DNA from 2 places in the Actinoplanes sp. NPDC051859 genome. Region 1 is predicted to be linked to the other one. Evidence: riboswitches for the same ligand, from Rfam matches in the RefSeq annotation. Region 1 holds a riboswitch; the other holds the start of a gene.

Region 1 (10,631 bases):
CCTCACCTATGTCGTCGAAGGGCTCGACGTCATAGGTGATTCAGACCCGGTCACGATGACGATCCGCTTCTACGCCAAGCCGCCCTACGGCACTTACGGGCTGCCCCCCGAAGACTTCCCGCGTGTCTTCGCGAAGCCGGGCGCCACATCGAAACACCGGTACCCAAGAGATGACGCGCTCTGTCTCTGGCAGCCGCACGATCCGCCTGATGCCCGTTGGACCAGCTCCAAGGGCCTCCTGGATCTCATCGAGGTCGCCCGGCGGCACCTGTTCCTGGAGAACCACTGGCGCGAAACCGGTGGCCCAAACGGCGGCGAGTGGGTTCTACCCGACGCACCGCACGGACTGGAAGAGCCAAAATGACCCCGCCACCGAGCACGGGCTGGACCTGGGCCTTGACCGTCGCCGTCGTCGTCCCCTTCATCACCGTTTCCGGAAGCATCCTCGTCGCCGGATTGGTCAACCGATTCAACACTCGCAAAGCACGCCTCGACGACAAGGCGAAGTCCTTCGCCGAGGCGCTTACCACGATCGAAGAATACGCCGAGATGCCCTACCGCATCCGACGGCGACCGAACACCGAAAACGCGCGGCATGAAGTCTCCGCAGACTTCGGCAAAATCAAGGCGCGGATCCAATTCCACCTTGCCTGGCTACAGATCCAAGCACCTGACGTTCACGAGGCCTACAAGCTGCTCGACGAAGCCGCCCGCGGCCAAGCCGGCCGCCAAGCCCGCGAAGCATGGCTGCAACCGCCCCTCACCACCGATGAGCAGATGAACCTGGGCGTTTCCTACCCCCGCGACGAGATTGACCGGGCCCGCAACCGCTGCCTCGCCGCCATGCTGCGGTCCCTCAACCGCGAGAAGGATGCGAGAAAGCTGCCCATCTCCGGACCGGTGCCACGGGACCGCAGCGGCCTAGGCGAGTAGTTCGGAAAAGCGTGCGGGTGGCTACGTCGACGTCATAGTCCAGCGGTGGTGCCGCCCTCGGCGTCAATCTCGACGAGCAATTCGCCGACAGGCAGGGATCCGCGGCAGTAATCGAGAAACAGTGGATGTATCCAGCATGAGGTGGATCGGGCGGTCAGTCACGCGGCAGTGGTGGGACGCAGACCCACGCGATCCCGAGCTGCTTTCGCAGCTCGGGATCGCGTCGCTCGCGGGTCTCGGCCAGACGACGGCGAGCGCGCGCCCGGTCCTCGTCCGTGACGACGATCCCCCGCTCGGCGAGCAGTGCGGACATGTCTCAGACGGCTGTCCGGCAGCTGGCGTCGCGACGCCAGAATACCGCGGCCAAGCGCCAGCGCGCCGCCCCGCGAAACGACAGAACGCCGGCCCGAACCGGGCCGGCGTTCCAGGTCTGCGGGGGCTTTAGATGCTGTCGGCGGCCAGGTGGCTGCGCAGCTTGGTCAGGGCTTTGGTGAGCAGGCGGCTGACGTGCATCTGGGAGATGCCGATGTGGTCGGCGATCTGGGATTGGGTGAGGTTGCCGTAGAAGCGCAGGGTGAGGATTTTTTGTTCGCGGGGGTCGAGGGTGGCGAGGGCGGGGCCGAGGGCGACGCGGGTTTCGGCGAGTTCGAATTCGTGGTCTTCGCCGCCGAGGGTGTCGCCGAGTTCGGTGGTGCCGTCGGTGCTGATGGGGGTGGAGAGGCTGGTGGCGTTGTAGGCGCGGGCGCCTTCGAGGCCTTCCAGGATGTCTTCTTCGGTGACGCCGAGGTGCACGGCGATGTCGGCGACGGTGGGGGACCGGCCCAGGGTGTGGGTCAGGGTTGCGTTGGCTTCGGTGATGGCGAGCCGGAGTTCTTGCAGGCGGCGGGGGACGCGGACGGACCAGGTGCGGTCGCGGAAGTGGCGTTTGATTTCGCCGATGATGGTGGGGATGGCGTAGCCGGCGAAGTCGACGCCGCGGGTGGGGTCGAATTTGTCGACGGCTTTGATGAGGCCGACCATGGCGGTTTGGATGAGGTCGTCGGTGGGTTCGCCGCGGCCGGCGTAGCGGTGGGCGAGGTGCCGGGCGAGGGGCTGCCACGCCTCGATGGCGCGGTCGCGCAGCGACACCCGGGAGGGGTGGCCGGCGGGCATCGCTGCCATGGCGTTGAGGAGATCGGCGGCGCTGTCTTCCGGCGCCTTGCTGATCGTGGCCGTCTTCGTGGTCGACGGGGCCGACTGGGTCACAGTCATTCCGTGGTCCTCCCTGAGCACCTGGTCCGGAGAGCCGGCCCGGCGGGGGATGCCGGGCCCGGATCGGGCTGGGTGTCGCTATCGGTCCGTGGGGTCCGGCGGTCGGTGTGACCGCCGGTGCCCACGCGTGCTTGGCCGTTCGGTTACGACGACCATAGCTGACCGGTCGAGGAAAGACTAGCCGAAAGTATGAGTGACTGGGGGTAGTGGACCCCTCACGTTGTAGTACCCTGCCCGATTTCAGGGCTTGAGTACGGCCTTGATGCAGCCATCCTCCTTGTTGTTGAACAGCTCGTAGACGTGCGGCGCCTCTTCCAGCGGGACCCGGTGGGTGACCAGGTCGTCGACGCCGAGCGGGTCGTCGTCGCCGGTGAGCAGCGGCATGAGGTCGTCCACCCAGCGCTTGACGTGGGCCTGGCCCATCCGCAGGGTCACGCCCTTGTCGAAGAGGTCCATCATCGGGAACGGGTCGGCCTGACCGCCGTACACGCCGATGATCGAAATCGTGCCGGCTCGGCGGACCGCGTCGAAGGCGGTGCGTAGCGCGCCCATCCGGTCCACGCCGGCCTTGTCGATCGCCGTACGGGCCAGCGCGTCCGGCAGCTTCCCGGCCGCCTTCTGGGCGAACTCCTGGACCGGGGTGCCGTGCGCCTCCATGCCGACCGCTTCGATCACGCTGTCGGCACCCCGCCCGGCGGTCAGCTCCCGCACAGCCGCAGGCACGTCGTCGACCTCGGAGAAGTCGATGACCTCGATGCCGTTGCGGCGGGCCATTTCCAGGCGCTCGGGAACGCGGTCGGTGGCGATGACGCGTCCGGCGCCGAGGTGGCGGGCGATCCGGGCGGACATCTGGCCGATCGGCCCGAGCCCGGTGACGAACACCGTGTCGCCCGGTGCGAAGTCGGCGTACTTCGCGGCCTGCCACGAGGTGGTCAGCACGTCCGACAGGAACAGATAGCGCTCGTCGGGATGGCCGTCCGGCACCTTGATCGGGCCGAACTGCGCCTGCGGCACTCGCAGGTATTCGGCCTGCCCGCCCGGAACCTGGCCGTAAAGCTTGGAGAACCCGAGGAGCGAGGCGCCCTTACCCTGCGAGGTGACCTGCGTGGTCTCACACTGCGCATAGAGGCCGCGGGAACACATCCAGCAGTGGCCGCAGGAGATGTTGAAGGGGATGACGACCCGGTCGCCCGGCTTGATGTGGGTGACCTCGGCGCCGACCTCCTCGACGATGCCCATCGGCTCGTGGCCGAGAATGTCGCCGGCGTCGAGGTACATCCCGAGCACGTTGTAGAGGTGCAGGTCGGAGCCGCAGATGGCGGTGGACGTCATGCGTACGATGGCGTCCGTGGGCTCGTGGATCTTCGGGTCTGGAACGGTCTCGACGGACACCTTTCCGGTGCCCTGCCACGTCAATGCACGCATGTTCTCTCCGAAGATCGCTGGACGGCCCTCGCAGATCGAATGCCCCGTCTTGCCGTGGATACACCTCGGGCCGGGTGGCAAGACGCGCCCGCGACCCCGACGAATTTGACAGCCATCAGGCCGAAGCGAATCGTAGGCAGGCCGTTGTGTTGCGCCGGGAGGATCCTTGCTCGCTCTGTCCCGCCGCCGACTGCTGATGCTGGCCGGAGTCGGTGGCCTGTCGATACCGCTCGCCGCCGTGCCCGCGTTTGCCAAGACTGCCGACCCCGTTGCGGCGGTGTATCGGCGGGTGCTGCTCGCGCACACCCGCTGGGTGCAGGCGCAGGACGACACTGCGCTCGGTCCGATGGTGGTGCTCGGCAACGCCGTGCTGCTGGGCATGCCGGACTACGACGCCGAACTGGCTGGGGTGGACGCGGCAACGCTGCGGGCAAAGACCGTCGCGGCTGTTGCGCGTCACGCCGCCACCAACAAGCTTGGTGGGGGAGACGAGTGGGGTCAGCGACTTTCTCCGGATTCGACAGCTGTGCTGTATTTCGTGCTCGCCGCGCGGCTGCTGTGGTCCGACCTCGACCCGGCGACCCGGGAACGGGTGCAGCGCATCGCCGAAGGGCAGGCCGCGTACGCATACCAGCTCAATGCCGGCAACGATCCGCTGAGCGGTGAGTGGGGTCCGAACGGCATCGACGGCGGCTGGCAGGGCGACAGCAAGCTCGGGGAGATGGGTGTCTACGCGCAGGCCCTGGCGCCGGGCATGGCGTGGAGTGCGGATGCCGCCACCACCAAGGCGTGGCGGGCCCGGTTCCGGTTCTGGGCCGGGAATGCCAGCGCGTTGCCGGCGGCCGACCGGGCCAACCCCGCCGTGGTCGACGGCGAGCAGGTCGACCGGTTGACCAGCGCTCACAACGTGCACGATGCGTTCTTTGTGGAACGGGACGGCGTCTTCGATCCGGACGCACAGGCCGAGTTGTGGCGGACAGCGGGGCGCTCGGCGATCCATTTCCTCGTCGCGAAGCGCCCGATTCCCGAGGTGTTGACGCGGCAGCCCAACGGCGAGCAGCTGTGGCGGACGCTGCGCCTGTTGGCAACCGCCTCAGGCGAGCCGCTGCAGCCGATGGGACCGAAACACCTCCACCGGTACGCCCGCAGCGTGCTGCCACTCGCCTTCCTGGCCCAGGTCCAGGGCGATCGGGACGCGGCCCGCGCCGAGGCGGACCTGGCCGAGCGGTTGCTGCCGTGGGTGCAGCAGGCGCCGGCGAACCGGTTGACGAAGGTGGACGATCAGCAGAAGGACGAGGCGGAGGCGCGCGCGGAGATCGCCGTCGCGTATCTGCTGCACATGCTGCGCCCCCTGCCGGTCCTGCCAGCCTCCCGGGACGAGTTCTTCAGCCGGGCGGCGGGCACCCGCGATTTCGGTACGGCCGGACTCACCGTGCACCAGTCGACGGCCGCCCTCGCCGCGGCTGTCACCAAGCCCGAGTTCGCCCGCCTGCTGTGGCTGCCGGACCACGACACCGAGTTGGTCGACCCGCGGGTCTCGGCGTTCCTGCCGACCGGTGCCGTGCCGACGGGGCATTGGACGCGGGCATACACCGGCAGCCGCGACGGCATCCAAGCGACCGCTACCGTTTTCGCGCTGGCGGGGGGATACGCGGGGTTTGCCACGCTGCCGTCCGGGGCGGTCGTTTACGCCCAGGCAGGCGTGTCGGGCGAGGGCGGTCTCGTCCTGGGCAACACGGGCACCCGCACGTTCACGTACGCGGGTGGCCGCGCCGAGCTGCGCAACGAACTGACCGGCGACATCACGTTCACTGCGCGTCCGGCCCGTTACGTGCGCATGCTCGGCCGCGAACCGGCCACCGCCGAGGGGTACGCGCTGTGGAGCTTCGCGGTGCTCGACGTCACGGGTGCCGACCTGGCCCAGGGCGCGATGCCCACCGCTTCTTCGCAGGACCCGTGGAATCCGACGCGGCACGCTACTGACGGCAACCCGCACACTCGCTGGGCGGTGGATCCGGAGGAACGCGGCCGGGCTGACTCCTGGCTCGCCGTCGACCTGGGCACCGCGGTGCAGGTGGCGGGTGTGCGGATCGCCTGGGATGCCGCGTACGGAAAGAAGTTCTTGATCCAGACCTCGACGGACGGTCAAAGCTGGACCGATGCGGCTACTGTTCCGCAGACCCGCAGCGTGGCGCGCTGGGTGGGCATCGACGGCCGGGCCGGGTTGGTAGCGCACGGCGGCGACGGGAAGATCTCGGTGACCGGCACCTCGGTCGGCGTGACGGCGCCGCTGGTCGAGGGTTATCCGGGCGGCCACTCGAAGCTGGCCGGGGCGGCCGCAAGAATCATGCCTGCCGCCGACGGGCTGGCGGTCAGCGACGCCGACGGGTTCCTGAGCGTTTTCAACCTCACCGCCCGGCCGGTTCGGGACGCGGTCGTGCGCCTACCGTCGCGGCATGCGCTCTATCTCGGCGAGCAGGTGCTGACGCAGGACGGCGTCGAGTGGAAGGTCAGTCTGGACGGCGGCACCGCGCGGGTGGAAGCGCCGCGGTTCACCGTTGCGGGCGATCCGCCGAAGGGCACGCGGTTCGTCGTGCGCGACTCGCACCACGTCACGGTCACCGCTCCAGCGGGGCGCCGGGTCGTGGTCACGCTGCGGCGCGGTGACCGGGCGGATACCGTACGCGTCCCCGCCGGCAAGTCCCGCGACGTCACGATCTCGGGCGGCCCGCTGACCCCGACCGCCGACCTGGCCCGGGGCCGGACGACGTTTCCGACCTCGCCCCTGCCAGCGGGCATGACTTCCCCGAACCGCGCGGTCGACGGCGATCCGGCGACGTCGTGGCGGCCGGGTGCCGCCGGGCGGATGGTGGTCGACCTCGGCGCCGTGACTCCGGTGTCCGCGGTCCGGCTCCGCTGGTCCAAGGGTCGGCGGCGGCCGCATCAGCTTGAGGCTTCGACGGACGGCCACACCTACGAAACGCTGGGTGCCCAAGCCCGGTACGTCGCCGTCGTGGTCGAGGGGTGGCGGCCGGGTGACGCCGAGGTGACGGAGCTGTCCGTCACCTGAGCGGGGTGTGACCTTCGCTCGACGCGTCGGTATGCTCGTCCGCGGGCCGTGACTGGCGTGTTGAGGATGGATGACCATCGGGGAGCGGTCCCACCCACTTCGGGGTGACCGCCGTGCGCCTGGGCCTCACCGAACCTGTGATAGGGAGGTCCGATGTCTGAGCTGAACGCCGAGTCGACCGCTTTCCGCGCCGCGCTGGACGCCGTGCGAGCCGTCGAGCCCCGGATCGCCGACGCGATCGCCAAGGAGCTGACCGACCAGCGCGAGTCCCTCAAGCTGATCGCGTCCGAGAACTACGCCTCGCCCGCCGTGCTGCTGGCGATGGGCAACTGGCTGTCCGACAAGTACGCCGAGGGCACCATCGGCCGCCGCTTCTACGCCGGCTGCCAGAACGTCGACGAGGTCGAGTCGATCGCCGTCGAGCACGCCAAGGCTCTGTTCGGCGCGCCGTACGCGTACGTGCAGCCGCACTCCGGCATCGACGCCAACCTCGTGGCGTACTGGGCGGTGCTGGCGGACCGGGTCGAGGCTCCCGCGCTGGCGAAGGTGCAGAAGCGCAACGTCAACGACATGACCGACGCCGAGTGGGCCGAGCTGCGGCAGGCGTTCGGCAACCAGCGGATGCTGGGCATGTCGTTGGACGCGGGCGGCCACCTGACGCACGGTTTCCGCCCGAACATCTCCGGCAAGATGTTCGACCAGCGCAGTTACGGCGTGGACCCGGCCACCGGCCAGATCGACTACGCGGCGCTGCGGGAGTCGGCGCGTGAGTTCAAGCCGTTGATCATCGTGGGTGGCTATTCCGCGTACCCCCGCAAGGTGAACTTCGCGACCATGCGCGAGATCGCCGACGAGGTGGGCGCGACCTTCATGGTCGACATGGCGCACTTCGCCGGGCTGGTCGCGGGCAAGGTCTTCACCGGCGACTTCGACCCGATCGCGCACGCGCACATCGTCACCACGACGACCCACAAGAGCCTGCGTGGCCCGCGCGGCGGTGCCGTGTTCGCCCAGCCGGAGCTGGCCGACCAGGTCGACCGCGGCTGCCCGATGGTGCTCGGTGGTCCGCTGTCGCACGTGATGGCGGCCAAGGCGATCGCGTTCGCGGAGGCCCGCCGTCCGGAGTTCGCCGACTACGCGCAAGCCATCGTCGCCAACAGCCAGGCGCTGGCTGAGGGTCTGACCAAACGCGGCGCGACCGTGGTCAGCGGCGGCACCGACAACCACCTCGTGCTGCTGGACGTCGACAAGTACGGCCTGACCGGTCGCCAGGCCGAGCAGGCGCTGCTGGACAGCGGCATCGTCACGAACCGCAACTCGATCCCGCAGGATCCGAACGGCGCCTGGTACACCTCGGGCATCAGGGTCGGCACCCCGGCGCTGACCACCCGCGGCCTCGGCACGGCGGAGATGGACCAGATCGCCGAGCTGATGCACACGGTCCTGACCCAGACCAAGGCCGGCGCGTCGAAGGCCAAGTTCGAGCTGGACGCGGCGGTGTCCGACCGGATCAGCAAGCAGGCCACGGAGCTGCTGGGCGCGTTCCCGCTCTACCCGAGCGTCGAGCTCGGCTGATCTTCGCCAGGTGACGGGCCTGGCGCAAGCCGGGCCCGTCACACCTTTGACACATTGACGTAACCGAATTAGCGTCGGGCCAAGAGAGCGCTCTCACACGAGGAGTTGCCATGGCCGTTGCCGCAGTCGTCCCCCGATCCCGCATTTCCCGATGGGGTCTTGTCCTCGCAGTGGTCGCCGCACTGGGCGCCTTCCCCGCGCCGGCCGCTCACGCCGCCGAGACGCTGCTCTCCCAGGGCAAACCCGCCACCGCCTCCTCCTCGGAGAACCCGGGCGCCTTCCCCGCCTCGGCCGCCGTGGACGGCAACACCGGCACCCGGTGGTCCTCCGCCTTCGCCGACCCACAATGGCTTCACGTCGACCTCGGCACCAGCACGGCGATCTCCCGGATCGAGTTGAACTGGGAAGCCGCGTACGCCCGGACCTTCACGATCCAGACCTCGACCAACGGCACCAGCTGGACCGACGCCACCCCGGCCACCGCGGGTCAGCTCGGCACCCAGAGCGTCGCCGTCAGCGCCACCGCCCGGTATGTCCGCATGAACGGCACCACGCGAGCGACCCCGTACGGCTACTCGCTCTGGGAGTTCAAGGTCTTCGGCGGCACCCCGACCGACCCGATTCCGCCCGGCGGGAGCCTCGGCGCGAACGTCGTCGTGTTCGACCCCTCGATGTCCACGGCGGCCATCCAGAGCCGGGCCGACACGATCTTTCGGCAGCAGGAGTCCAACCAGTTCGGACTGCAACGCTACGTCCTGGCCTTCGAGCCCGGCACCTACCACGGCCTCAACATCCAGGTCGGCTTCTACACCTCGGTGCTCGGGCTCGGCCAGAACCCGCAGGACACCCGGATCAACGGCGACATCACCGTGGACGCCGGCTGGTTCCAGGGCAACGCCACCCAGAATTTCTGGCGCTCGGTCGAGAACCTCGCCGTCTATCCGGTGAACGGCGCCAACCGGTGGGCCGTCTCGCAGGCCGCGCCGTTCAGGCGAATGGACATCCACGGCGACCTCAACCTCGCCCCCGCCGGCTATGGCTGGGCGTCCGGCGGCTACATCGCCGACTCCCGGATCAGCGGCTCCGAGCAGCAGTACTCGCAGCAGCAGTGGTTCACCCGCAACAGCCAGATCGGCTCCAACCTGAACGCCGTGTGGAACCAGACGTTCGTCGGTGTGCAGGGCGCTCCGGCGTCGAGCTTCCCGAACCCGCCGTACACGACCATCGGCACCGCGCCCTCGATCCGGGAGAAGCCGTACCTCTACAAGACCGGCGGACAGTACGCGGTCTTCGTGCCGAACCTGCGGCAGAACGCCTCCGGCGCCACCTGGATCACCGGCAACACCCCGGGCACCAGCCTCCCGCTGAGCCAGTTCTACGTCGCCAAGCCCGGTGACTCCGCCGCGACGATCAACCAGGCGCTGGCCCAGGGCCGCCATCTGCTCTTCCAGCCCGGCATCTACCACGTCAGCCAGACGATCAACGTGACCCGCCCCGACACGGTCGTGCTCGGCCTGGGCTACGCCACGATCATTCCGGACGGCGGCGTCACCCCGATGCAGGTGGCCGATGTGGACGGCGTGAAACTCGCCGGGCTGCTCTTCGACGCCGGCACCACAAACTCGGCGAACCTGCTGGTCATCGGGCCAAACGGGTCCTCAGCGAACCACGCCGCCAACCCGACGACCGTGCAGGACGTGTTCTTCCGGATCGGCGGGGCCATCGCCGGCAAGGCCACCAACAGCCTGCTGGTCAACAGCAACGACACGATCATCGACCACATCTGGGCGTGGCGGGCCGACCATGGCAACGCCGGCACCTACGGCTGGACGATCAACACCGCCGACACCGGCCTGATCGTCAACGGCCGGAACATCATCGCGTACGCCCTCTTCGTCGAGCACTACCAGAAGTACGAGGTCATCTGGAACGGCAACGGTGGGCGCACGTACTTCCTGCAGAACGAGCAGCCGTACGACCCGCCGTCGAACGCCGCGTGGCGCTCGGGTGCCAACGGGTACGCCGCGTACAAGGTCGCCGACCACGTCACGAGCCACGAAGCGTGGGCGATGGGCAGCTACTGCTACTTCAACGTGAACCCGCAGGTGCGTTCGGACCGCGGCTTCGAGGTGCCGGTGAACGGCGGGGTGAGGCTGCACAACTCCTTCACGGTGTCGCTGGGCGGCGTCGGGGTGATCGACCACGTGGTCAACAACACCGGCGGCCCGGCCCAGGGGACGGCCACCATTCCGTCGACGGTCACCGAATTCCCGTAGACACGCAGCACGCCGCGCCGGTCCGACGAGGACCGGCGCGGCATCCGCCTCAGGCGACGTGCGGCGGGGGTGGAGCGGCTCCGGTCATGATGGCGACCGCG
Region 2 (10,631 bases), on a different contig from region 1:
GGTCACCGGTTTGCCGTCGGCGAGCACCAGGGCGGTGCCGGAGGCGGCGGAGAGCATGCCGAGCGTGACGATGAAGTCGGTGATCTTTCCGCGGGCGATGATGAGGCCGTTGACCAGTCCGGCGATCAGGCCGGTGACCAGCGCGGCGCCCATGGCACCCCACAGTCCCCAGCTGGCGTAGGTCGCGCCGAACACGACTGCCGCCAGGGTCATGACGGACGCGACCGACAGGTCGATGCCGCCGGTGGCGACGACGAAGGTCTGTCCGACCGCGAGGACCACGAGGATGGCCGAGGCGATCAGCATGGACCGGACGTTGCCGCTGGACAGGAAGGTCGGGTTGAGGATCTGGAAGAGGACGACCAGGAAGATCAGGCCGACCAGGGCGGCCCATTCAGCCCAGAAGCCGATGTCCTTGAACCGGTGGGTCCACGGTTCGGTGTCGCGCGCGGCGACGGCTGCGGTTGCCATGCCTCAGCCGCCGATCAGGGCTTTGAACGGGTCCGCGTACTCACCGAACGGCTTCGGCGTGGCGGCGAGCGCCTTGTCGGCGTTCTCTTTGGTGACCAGTTCGACGGGCGCTTCGACATTCGCGGGGAGCGTCTTGCCGGCGGCTGCTGCCTGGCAGGCCTCCATACCCATCAGACCGATCGCGTACGGGTACTGCGCGACGACCGCATCCACGCTGCCGTTCTTGACTGCCGTGAGAGCGTCCTTGTTGCCGTCCACGCTGATGATGCGCACCTTGCCGGTCTTGCCGGCGTTGGCGACCGCCTGGGCGACGCCGAGGCCCATGTCGTCGTTGGCGACGAAGAAGCCGGCCAGGTCGGGTTGGGCCTGCATGATGTTGGTGGCCTGGGTCAGCGCCTCCTGGCGTTCCCAGTTGGCGGCGACGGTCTGGACGAGCTGGAGCTTGCCGCCGATCGCCTTGCTGAAGCCGTCGACCCGGGCGCCGCTGGTGACGTCGCCGGCGATGCCGCCGATCGCGGCCACCTTCGCGTTCGCGGGCACCAGCGTGACCATGTGGGTGCCCGCCTTCTCGCCGGCGGACTCGTTGTTGGTGCCGATGTAGGTGGCCGGGGTGGCGGAGGCGGCCTTCGCGGCCGCGGCGTCGACCGGGCTGTCGATGTTGACGATGGTCTTCTTCGCCGCGGCGAGCTGGGCGATGCCCTGCACCAGGTTGGTGCCCGAGATCGGGTTGACGATGTAGCAGGAGAAGTCCTGCCCGGCCAGCGCGGTGAGCCGGTCGGCCTGGCCGGTGGTGTCGGTGATGGAGTTGGCGGCCTGCACGGTGGGGGTGAGTCCGGCGGCGGCGCCCTGCTCCTTGATGCCCTGCTCCATGGACTGGAAGAAGGGGTTGTCGAGGCCCTTGATGACGGCGGCGATCTTGGCCTTGTCGCCGGTGCCGGCGCCAGTGTCTGAGCCCGATGAACAGGCCGACAGCAGGGCGAGGGCGGCGACGGTCGTGGAAGCCACGGCTACTCGATAGGGCGCTGAGTGCGGCATGTGGGGGGTCCTTCCGAACGATGGTCGTGAGATGTCGGTGAGGTTTCGTTGATTAGATGCTCGACTTATGACTTGTGTCAAGCAAAAGAGTTGAGTCTTTTGCATAGTGCCTAGACGTAATAGGATCGCCGCGTGAGCATCAGCCCCCCGCCCCCCGGGGTATCCGCCGCCGGCCTCGGTGAGGTCCTGGCGCTGTTCCGCGCCCAGCCGAGCCTCACCCGCGCCGACGTCATGCAGCAGACCGGGCTCTCGCGGTCGACCGTCAACCAGCGGCTCGACGCGCTGCTCGCCGCTCAGCTGGTCGTCCCCGGCGGAGAGGGGTCGCCCACCGGCGGTCGCCCGGCCAGCCGGTTCACCTTCCACTGCGACCGTGGCGTGCTGCTGGTCGCGGACATCGGCGCCACCGGCATGCGCACGGCGCTGTGCAACCTGCGTGGCGAGGTTCGCGCCGAGCGGGAGCGCGCCATCGACGTGGCCCTCGGTCCGCAGGCTGTGCTCAGCGCCGCCGAGGAGATGTTCGCCGCGCTGCTCGCCGCCGCGGGTCGGACCGCCGCCGAGGTGCACGGCATCGGCATCGACGTGCCCGGCCCGGTCGACTTCGACAGCGGCCAGGTGGTCAGTCCGCCGATCATGAGCGGCTGGGACCGCTACGACATCCCGGGCTGGTTCGCCGGGCGCTACGACTGCCCGATCCTGGTGGACAAGGACGTCAACGCGATGGCGTTCGGCGAGCACCGCAGCGTCTACCCCGACGTCCGGCAGCTACTCCTGCTCAAGGCGGGCACCGGCATCGGCGCGGGGATGATCATCGGCGGCGAGGTCTACCGGGGCGCCGACGGCGCGGCCGGGGACATCGGGCACATCCAGGTCGCGGTCGAGGACGCCGAGAGCGAACCGCTCTGCCGCTGCGGCAACACCGGCTGCGTCGAGGCGTACGCGGGTGGGTGGGCCCTGGTCCGAGACCTGCGCGCGGCCGGCCGGGCGGTCGAGACGGTGGACGACGCGGTGATGTTGATCCGCACCGGTGACCTCACCGCGGTCCGGTTGGCCCGCCGTGCCGGACGGATCATCGGGCATGCCATCGCGGATTCTGTGAGCCTTTTCAACCCGCGGGTCATCGTGATCGGCGGCCAACTCGCCCGGATCGAGGAGCAGCTGTTCGCCGGGATCCGCGAGCTGGTCTACCGGCGGTCGTTGCCGCTGGCTACGCGGAATCTGCAGATCGTCGCCACCAAACTGGACACCCGCTCCGGGCTGGTCGGCCTGGCCCTGCTGCTGGCCGATGGGATCTTCGCCCCTGACCGGGTGGGTGCCTTGATCAACCGGGTCTGACGACCCCGGTCGTGGCCGGTTCCACCCGTACGGGGGTCGGAACCCCGACACCCGCGCACGGTGCGGCCGTTCGGCCCATGGACCGGACATTTGCCCAGGTACAACCTCCTCGAAGCAGGATTCTTCGTCCAGGAGGAACCATGATCGCGAAACGTCCCGTCCTGACCGCCGCCGTGGCAACAGGCGCCCTCTTGTTCAGCACAGTCCCGGCGCTGGCCGCCTCCGCTCCGCTGGTGCGGACCGGCAACCAGCCGGCGCCGCCGCCGATGGTCGTCGCTGACGGGCTCGACAACCCGCGCGGGTTGGCGTTCGCGCCCGATGGGACGCTCTATGTCGCCGAGGGCGGCAAGGGTGGCGCCGGTCCGTGCCAGGCCAGTCCGGAGGGCGGCGACGCCTGTTTCGGCCTGTCCGGCGCCATCACCAGAATCAAGTGGGGCCAGCAGAAGCGGATCGTCACCGGCCTGCCGTCGCTGGCGGGCAAGGGCACCGGCATGGAGGCGTCCGGACCCACCGACGTGGCCATCGACCGCAACGGCAAGGTGTCCTTCCTCGTGGGCCTCGGCGGAAGCCCGGACCTGCGCACCCAGGTGCCGCAGCTCGCAGGCATGGCGAAGCTCTACGAGGTCGGCCGGAAGGGGCCGAAGGCGGTCGCCGACCTCGGTGCCTACGAGAAGAAGGTCAACCCGGACCGCGTCAAGCCGGCCGACACCAACCCGTACGGGCTCGCGGCGTCCGGTGACTTCAAGGTCGTGGCGGACGCCGGTGGCAACAGCCTGGTCAAGGTCTCGTCGCGCGGGAAGCTGAGCACTCTCGCGGTGTTCAAGCAGCGCACGGTGCCGGCGCCGGCGGGGATCCCGGATCTGCCCGCGGGCACTCCGATCCCGATGCAGGCCGTGCCCACCTCTGCGGTTCGTGGCCCGGACGGCGCCTGGTACGTCGGCGAGCTCACCGGCTTCCCGTTCCCGGCCGGTAAGGCCCGCATCTACCGCGTCGTGCCCGGGCACCAGCCCACCGTCTACGCGACCGGCCTCACCAACGTCATCGACCTGGCGTTCGACCGGCACGGCCGGCTGTACGCGCTGGAGATTGCCCGGGACGGCCTGATGTCCGGCAACCAGACCGGTGCCCTGCTGCGGGTGAACCGCCGCGGTCCGCACCAGGTCGTGGCCTCCGCCGGGCTGACCGCTCCCGGTGGCCTCGCGATCCGCGGCAAGGACGCGTACGTGACGAGTTGCAGTGTCTGTGCCGGGACCGGAACCGTCGTCAAGATCCGGCTGTAGCAGCGACCGTGCGGGTCACAGCCCGAGCCGCAGGGCGGTCACGCCCGCGGGGGAGAGTGGCCGGGCAGTGGCCCGCACCAGGTCGGCGTGCACGACGGAGGGCAGCTGGGTGCCGAGCGCGCACAGCGAGGGGTAGTGGTCGAGCACGGCGCGGTGGCTGAGCGCGCCGACTCCGATCATCAGCCCGTTGATGGCGCTCGGGGTCCGGGCCAGCTCGGCGCACAGTTCCATCCGCCACACCGGGTCGTCGACGTGGGAGGCGAACTCCCGGGCGATCCGGTTCCCGACCGGGCTGCTCTCCTCGGGTGCGGCGTGCCGACCGGAGGGCGCGAGCACCGGCGCGGGGCGCACCGCGACGCCGAGCCGCAGCGCCAGCTCGGGCAGGGTGAGCACGGAGAGCCCGAAGGCGCACGTGTCGCAGAGCCGCTGGAAGGTGTCGGCGTGCACCACCGCCGCGGGACGCGAGCAGCCGGAGGCGGAACCGCAGGCGCTGTCCATGATGATTTCGGCGAGCCGACCCGCCGCATCGAACCGGCCGACGCCGGAGAACATGGTCGGTGTCTCTCGGTAACGGGCGAGGGCGGCGCGCTCGCTGCCGTAACCGTCCGGGTCCACGCCGATACGCGGGACGCCTTGCTGTGCTTGGAGCTGGATGAGCCGGAACATCCTGGTCACTCCCGGGGGTCTCAAGGGGCGGTGCATCCCGGGATACGGGCCGGATGGCCCGGCGGTTCATTCCCTACGCTGGGTATAAGAAAAATTGTGATCCTGCCGCTGAGCAGTCAATCTAAGACAATCGAATGTCACTGCGTGTAATGCGTACGTCGCGGCGGTGAGGGCGACGAGCATGCCGGCGAGGATCGCGGCGACGGTGCCGTCCAGCGCGCGCCAGGCCGTCGGTAGCGCGGTGAGGCCGAGCAGGAGGCCCGCTCCGCAAGCGGACTCGGCGAGCCGGCGCGCGCGGTCTGTGGTCATGGTCTCCACCCTGCCGTCACCGTGGGTGTGTGCGCTTCCCTCTCCAGCCGGATCAAGGCCTATGACTTTCGGCAGAGGCCCGCGGGCCCACCCAGATCCGACGAACGGCTCGTGCGGGTCGGAACAGGACGGTGCGGATGACCGAGACAGATACTTCCGGGCGGCTCCGCAACCTTGGTGGACGCTGGGGAAACTGCCCCGTAGCTTGTGGTGCGGAAGAGCGCGACGAACTCGAAGCTCGCTGGTGCTGCGACCGATAATGGTCATGACTTCGAGGACCGGGAGGACATGCGGTGACCGCTGCGGCGCCGTCGGCGTGGGACACCATGCCGGCGCTGATGTACCACTCCGTGTCCGCGGTTGCCGGTCCGATGCGTGACCTGGCCGTGCCGCCACGCCGACTGGCCGAACAGCTCGCCGCGCTCACGGCCGCGGGATATCGGCTCGTCGGCCTCACCGATGCGCTCGACCTGCTGGAGCAGGGCTGCACCGACCGGCTGCTGGCCGTGACCTTCGACGACGGCTATCGCGACTTTCTCACCGAAGCCGTACCGGTGCTGGCCGAGGCCGGCGCGGGCGCCACGCTCTACGCCTCGGTCGGCCACCTCGGCGAGTACGCCAACTGGCTGGGTCGCTGGTCGCCCGACTTCGGCAAGCTGTTGACCTGGAAAGAACTGGCCGAGGTCGCCGACGCCGGCATCGAGATCGGCAACCACAGCCTGATCCACCACCCGCTCGACGTCCTGCCCGCCACCGTCCTCCGCGAGGAAACGTCCCGCAGCAAGGACGAGCTCGAACAGCACCTCGGGCGCCGGGTGCGCAGCTTCGCCTACCCGCACGGCTACAACGGTGCCAAGGTCCGGGCGGCGGTGCTGGCCGCGGGCCACGACAACGCCACCGAGGTCGGCCGGCGGCTGCACACGCCGGGCGAACGACGGTTTGCCGTACCGCGGTTGCAGCCCACCCCGGACATGACCGGTGCCGATCTCGTGGCCCTGGTCGCCGGGGGCGGTTCGCCGCTGGTGCCCAAGCTCAAGCAACTCGCCCAGCCCGGCTGGCGGGTGGTCCGTCGGGCAGCGCGTGCTGCCGGGAAGAACCTGACATGAGCCCGGCCCACCGTGCCCCGCGCCGGGCCACCGAGTCGGGTCCGGCCACCTCGGTGAACCCTGGACACCGCGCACCGGGGCTCAAGCTGTCCCGACGGCACGTGCTCGGGCTTGCCGCCCTCGCGGCCGTGCCCGCCGCGACCATCGGTGTGCTGCAGTTCCGCTCGGACGACACCGCGGCCGAGGCCACCAACTCACCCGGACGCCCGCCCAGCACACCGCCGTCGGCCAGTGCCCCACCGAAGGTGGTGACCGAGGGCGGTGGTGTGGTGCCGTTCCGCCCGGGTCAGGCCATGCTCGGGGCCTATCTGGGCCTGTCCGGCAAGACCCCGGCGCAGGCCCGGCAGCTGCGCCGCGAGCAGCTCGGCCGCGAGGAGCGGATCGAGCATGTCTTCTACGGCTGGGCCGACCAGCTGCCCGCGTCCTTCCCCGACCTGCCGTCCGGGGCGTTCCCGATGGTCTCCTGGCGGGGCACCAAGTTCACCGACATCACCTCCGGTGCCGGAGACGAGATCATCAAACGGGCCGCCCGCCGGCTCAAAAGCGTCGGCCGGCCGTTGCTGCTGCGCTGGGGCTGGGAGATGAACGGCGACTGGTACGCCTGGTCGCCCGCCAAGAACGGCAAAGACCCGGCTGGCTATGTCCAGTCCTGGCGGCGCCTGCACGGCATCTTCGCCGACGAGGGCGTCACCAATGTGGCCTGGGTGTGGAGCCCCAACTGGAACTCCTCGCCGGTCGCCGACTGGAACACCTACGCTGCCCTGTACCCCGGCGACAAGTACGTGGACTGGGTCGGTGTGTCCGGCTACAACCTGCGCAAGGAGTCGCCCGACACGCTGTTCGGGCCGGTCTACCGATCGTATGCGGCCCGCAAGCCCATCATGATCTCCGAGGTGGGCTCGGTGGACCGCGGCGGCCGGACCAAGGCCGACTGGATCACGCTCTTCGGCAAGTGGGTCGAGGCGCATCCGGCCGTCGGCGCGGTGACCTGGTTCGACACCGACACCCACCCGGACTACGCGGAGAAGTGGCGGATCGACACCGATGCCGCTTCGCTGGCGGCGTACCGGGCGATGGCGGCGAGCGCGCGCTTCAGCGGCTGACCGGTGGCCCGGATCCGGGCCACCGGCACCACCAGCGTTACCGGCTCGCCTTCTCGGCGGCCTCGACAGCGTTGCGGAACAGCATCGCCACGGTGGTCGGACCGACGCCGCCGACGCGCGGGGTGAGCGCACCCGCCACCGACGCGACCTCTTCCGCCACGTCGGGCAGCAGCCGGCGGCCTTCATAGCGGACCCCCGCGCCGATGACGGTCGCTCCCGGCCGGACGTGGTCCGGCTGGATGATGCCGGGTACGCCCGCAGCCGCGATCAGAATGTCCGCGCGGCGGGTGTAGCGCTCCCAGTCCGGCACTCCGGTGTGGACCACGGTCACGGCGGCGTTCGCGGTCGGCCGCTTCTGCGACAGCAGCATGGCGAGCGGGCGGCCGATCGTGGCGCCGCGGCCCAGGATGACCACCTCGCGTCCGGCCACCGGAATCTCGTAGTGGGCGAGCAGAGCCTCGATGCCGGCCGGGGTGCAGGGCCGCGGCCCGGGCAGGCCCACGGACAGTCGACCGAGGTTGAGCGGGTGCATGCCGTCGACGTCCTTGTCGGGGTCGACGGTCATCAGCGCGGTGTCGTAATCGATGTGCGCCGGCGGCGGGTACTGGATGAGTAGGCCGTGCACGGCCGGGTCGGCGTTCAGCTTGTCGATCACCCGGTGCAGGTCGTCCTGGGTGGCGTCGGCGCTCAGGTGCTCGTGCGGCGACACGAAGCCCAACTCGCCGGCCTGGCGCTGCTTGATGCGGATGTAGCCGGCGCTGGCGTCGTCATCGCCGACCAGGATGGTGGCTAGCGAAGGCTGGACGCCGCCCTCGCGCAGCTTTGCCACCCGGCGGGCGACGTCGGCCAGGACCGCGTCTGCGACGGGCTTGCCGGGCAGGGACCGGGCCTCGTGCGCCGACGTCTGCGGGGTTTCGGACATGCGCGTCTCCCAGACCGCGGGTACCCAGGCGGACGGCACCCACGACGAGCTCCCCGATGGTGGTCCATCCTCGTTGCCGCCAGTCGCGTGACGCGGACAAGTATGCCGTGCCCCCGCGAACGGGCCGGCAGGGTGTCACCCCGCAGTGTGCAGCGCCTCAGCTCACGGCACTGATGAAGAGGGTGCGGTAGGGCGTGAGGTCGCCGGCACGGAACAGGCTGACGGTCATCCGCTGGTCGCCGGGCATGGTCAAGCGCTCCGACCAGGTCCCGTCGTCCGACACCGGGATGTTCCGGCGGGTCGGCGTGCCACCGCCACCGGTCCGGGCCACGGTCAGCGTGTACGGCCCATCCGTCCGCAGCAGCCCGGACGCCGCTACGGTGACGACCCGGTCTCCTTCGGCGTCGACCGGTCCCGACGGCTCGGCGGTCAACGCGGTTACCGGCGTGTCGTACAGGTTGCGGGAGGTGGCGAAGGAGAGCCAGCTTGCGCCGCCGAGGACGACGAGGACGAGGGCCAGCGGCAGCAGCTGCTTGACCAGGCGGTAGCGCTGGGACTTCTCCTCCGCGGCTACTTCCTCCTCGTCCTTGACCGGCGCCACCGACATGACGATCGTGTGTCCCTCGGCCACCGCGACGGCCTCTTGCGCGGAGACACGCAGCGGCGCGGCAGCCACCTCGTCGGGCTGCGACTCCTGCGCCCCGTCCTCCTGCGGTGTCACCTCGCTGGTCCGACTCCACCGCAGCTCGACGGCGAGCGCCGCGAGCAGGGTGACGCCGGCGGTGGCGACGGTCCACGCCACCCGGTCCAGACGTACGCCGATCATGTTGATGATCAGCCCGGCGACGATCAGGACGGCGAGGCTGAGTGCCGGGGCGAGCAGGATGCGCTCGACCGGGCTGAGCCTGCGGCGGGCGAAGATCGCGCCGGTCAGCGCCATGCCGGGCAGCGCGAAGCCCAGCACCATGCCGCCCGCGACGGTCAGAGCGCGTGGGCCGGCGAGCACGCTGGCGGCGGACACCACGGCCAGGCCGGCGACGACGCGGTTCAGCAGCGGGTTCATCGGCCCCCCAAGCGATAGACACGGACCACGCCGTTGTCGTAGAGCCGGTCGACCTCGGGCAGTGAATCGAACTTGGTGATCTGCGTGGTGCTGAGCGGTTGGGTGATCGAGCCCGCGTTCGGGTCGTTCTCGAAGTACGCCTCGCCCTCCGGCAACTGCTCCGACAGGCGCTTGTCCACCACGAGGTACTGCAACGACAGACTGCCGGCGAACTGCTCCTGGGCCAGCCCCCACTCGGTGGCGTAATACAGCGGCCCGACCTCACGAACCGGGTCCTGACGGCCGTACGTCGACGCCAGCGACACCGAGGTCACGTCGCCCCCGACCCGGTTGCCGGGGCCGAGCGACCGGCGCTGCCAGTCCGCGGCGTCCACCCCGTACGCGTCGACCGAGCGTTCGAACCCGCCGGCCAGGTACGGCCCTGGCAGGATGGACTGCAACGGCGGCCAGCCACCCGCTCGGGCGCCGATCATCAGCAGGGTGATCAGCGCGGAGCCGGCCGCCACGCGGCTGTAGAGGTTCCAGCTGCTCGGGGCGACCACATCGATCGCCGGTGCGGCAGCCCGCCAGCGGAGTCCCTCGGCGTCCCGTGCCGGGATGAGTTGCACGCCCCGGACCAGGGCGATCGCCGCCAGGATGGAGATCGGCACGTAGGTGAAGGTGGAGAGTCGCCCGGCGATTTCCGGGCCGTTCTGGCCGAGGAAGCGCACACCGTTGCCGGCGAAGAAGATGGCGCCGCCGACCACGGCCGCCCAGCGCCAGTAGTCCCGGTCGTGTCGGTGGAACATGTCCCGCACCAGGGCCACGTAGAGCACGCCCAACCCGAGCAGTCCGGTGCCCTGCACGACAAGCTGCCCGATGCTGACCGCGGCCGTGGTGGAGGAGGCTTCCTTGCGGCCGCTGAGCAGGTTCGAGATCGTCTGCCCGACCTGGTCGATCGGTGCCTCCAGGTAACCGAGCACGTCACGTGCCACGGTGAGCATCCACACGGCTACCACGAGTGCGGCCACCGCCGGAGTGATGAGCGCGCTCCAGCGCCGCGGCCGCTGCACGATCAGCTCGGCCGTGGCGAGCAGAAGCAGCGTGAGCACCAGTGCAAACGCGGTGATGTGGTGGCTGACCGTGGTCAGCGCGGCGGAGCCCACGGCCACGGCGAGGAAGGTGCGGCCACCCTCCTCGCGCCACCGGCGGGTCGCCCAGATCGCCAGCATGAAGAACGGCAGCGCGGCGGTCTGGTAGAGGAACATCGAGTTGAAGAACAGATAGTGCAGAGCGGTCGCGTACGTGGCACAGGCGACCCCGGCGACGGCGGGTGAGTTGCTCGCCCGCAGCACCACGGCGAAC

The links. Region 1 has a riboswitch for ZMP and ZTP ahead of ACIA1L_RS18680 (glycine hydroxymethyltransferase). Riboswitches for the same ligand answer to the same signal wherever they lie in the genome.
Region 2: it holds a riboswitch for ZMP and ZTP, as region 1 does, so the genes downstream of both, ACIA1L_RS14645 (bifunctional 5,10-methylenetetrahydrofolate dehydrogenase/5,10-methenyltetrahydrofolate cyclohydrolase) here and ACIA1L_RS18680 (glycine hydroxymethyltransferase) in region 1, are expected to answer to the same signal.

What each region holds. Positions count from the first base shown of each region.
Region 1 is NZ_JBITBX010000006.1:435,208-445,838, forward strand. It holds gene ACIA1L_RS18650 (hypothetical protein) at 56-364, shown strand; gene ACIA1L_RS18655 (hypothetical protein) at 361-933, shown strand; gene ACIA1L_RS18660 (hypothetical protein) at 1,088-1,246, opposite strand; gene ACIA1L_RS18665 (RNA polymerase sigma factor SigF) at 1,375-2,184, opposite strand; gene ACIA1L_RS18670 (zinc-dependent alcohol dehydrogenase) at 2,425-3,609, opposite strand; gene ACIA1L_RS18675 (discoidin domain-containing protein) at 3,776-6,679, shown strand; ZMP/ZTP riboswitch at 6,718-6,811, shown strand; gene ACIA1L_RS18680 (glycine hydroxymethyltransferase) at 6,833-8,254, shown strand; gene ACIA1L_RS18685 (discoidin domain-containing protein) at 8,365-10,530, shown strand; gene ACIA1L_RS18690 (ATP-binding cassette domain-containing protein) at 10,580-10,631, opposite strand, start outside.
Region 2 is NZ_JBITBX010000005.1:138,666-149,296, forward strand. It holds gene ACIA1L_RS14605 (ABC transporter permease) at 1-471, opposite strand, end outside; gene ACIA1L_RS14610 (substrate-binding domain-containing protein) at 475-1,476, opposite strand; gene ACIA1L_RS14615 (ROK family transcriptional regulator) at 1,639-2,838, shown strand; gene ACIA1L_RS14620 (ScyD/ScyE family protein) at 2,979-4,118, shown strand; gene ACIA1L_RS14625 (hypothetical protein) at 4,134-4,784, opposite strand; gene ACIA1L_RS14630 (hypothetical protein) at 4,851-5,093, opposite strand; gene ACIA1L_RS14635 (polysaccharide deacetylase family protein) at 5,387-6,199, shown strand; gene ACIA1L_RS14640 (glycoside hydrolase family 26 protein) at 6,196-7,302, shown strand; gene ACIA1L_RS14645 (bifunctional 5,10-methylenetetrahydrofolate dehydrogenase/5,10-methenyltetrahydrofolate cyclohydrolase) at 7,340-8,224, opposite strand; ZMP/ZTP riboswitch at 8,240-8,321, opposite strand; gene ACIA1L_RS14650 (hypothetical protein) at 8,382-9,287, opposite strand; gene ACIA1L_RS14655 (hypothetical protein) at 9,284-10,631, opposite strand, start outside.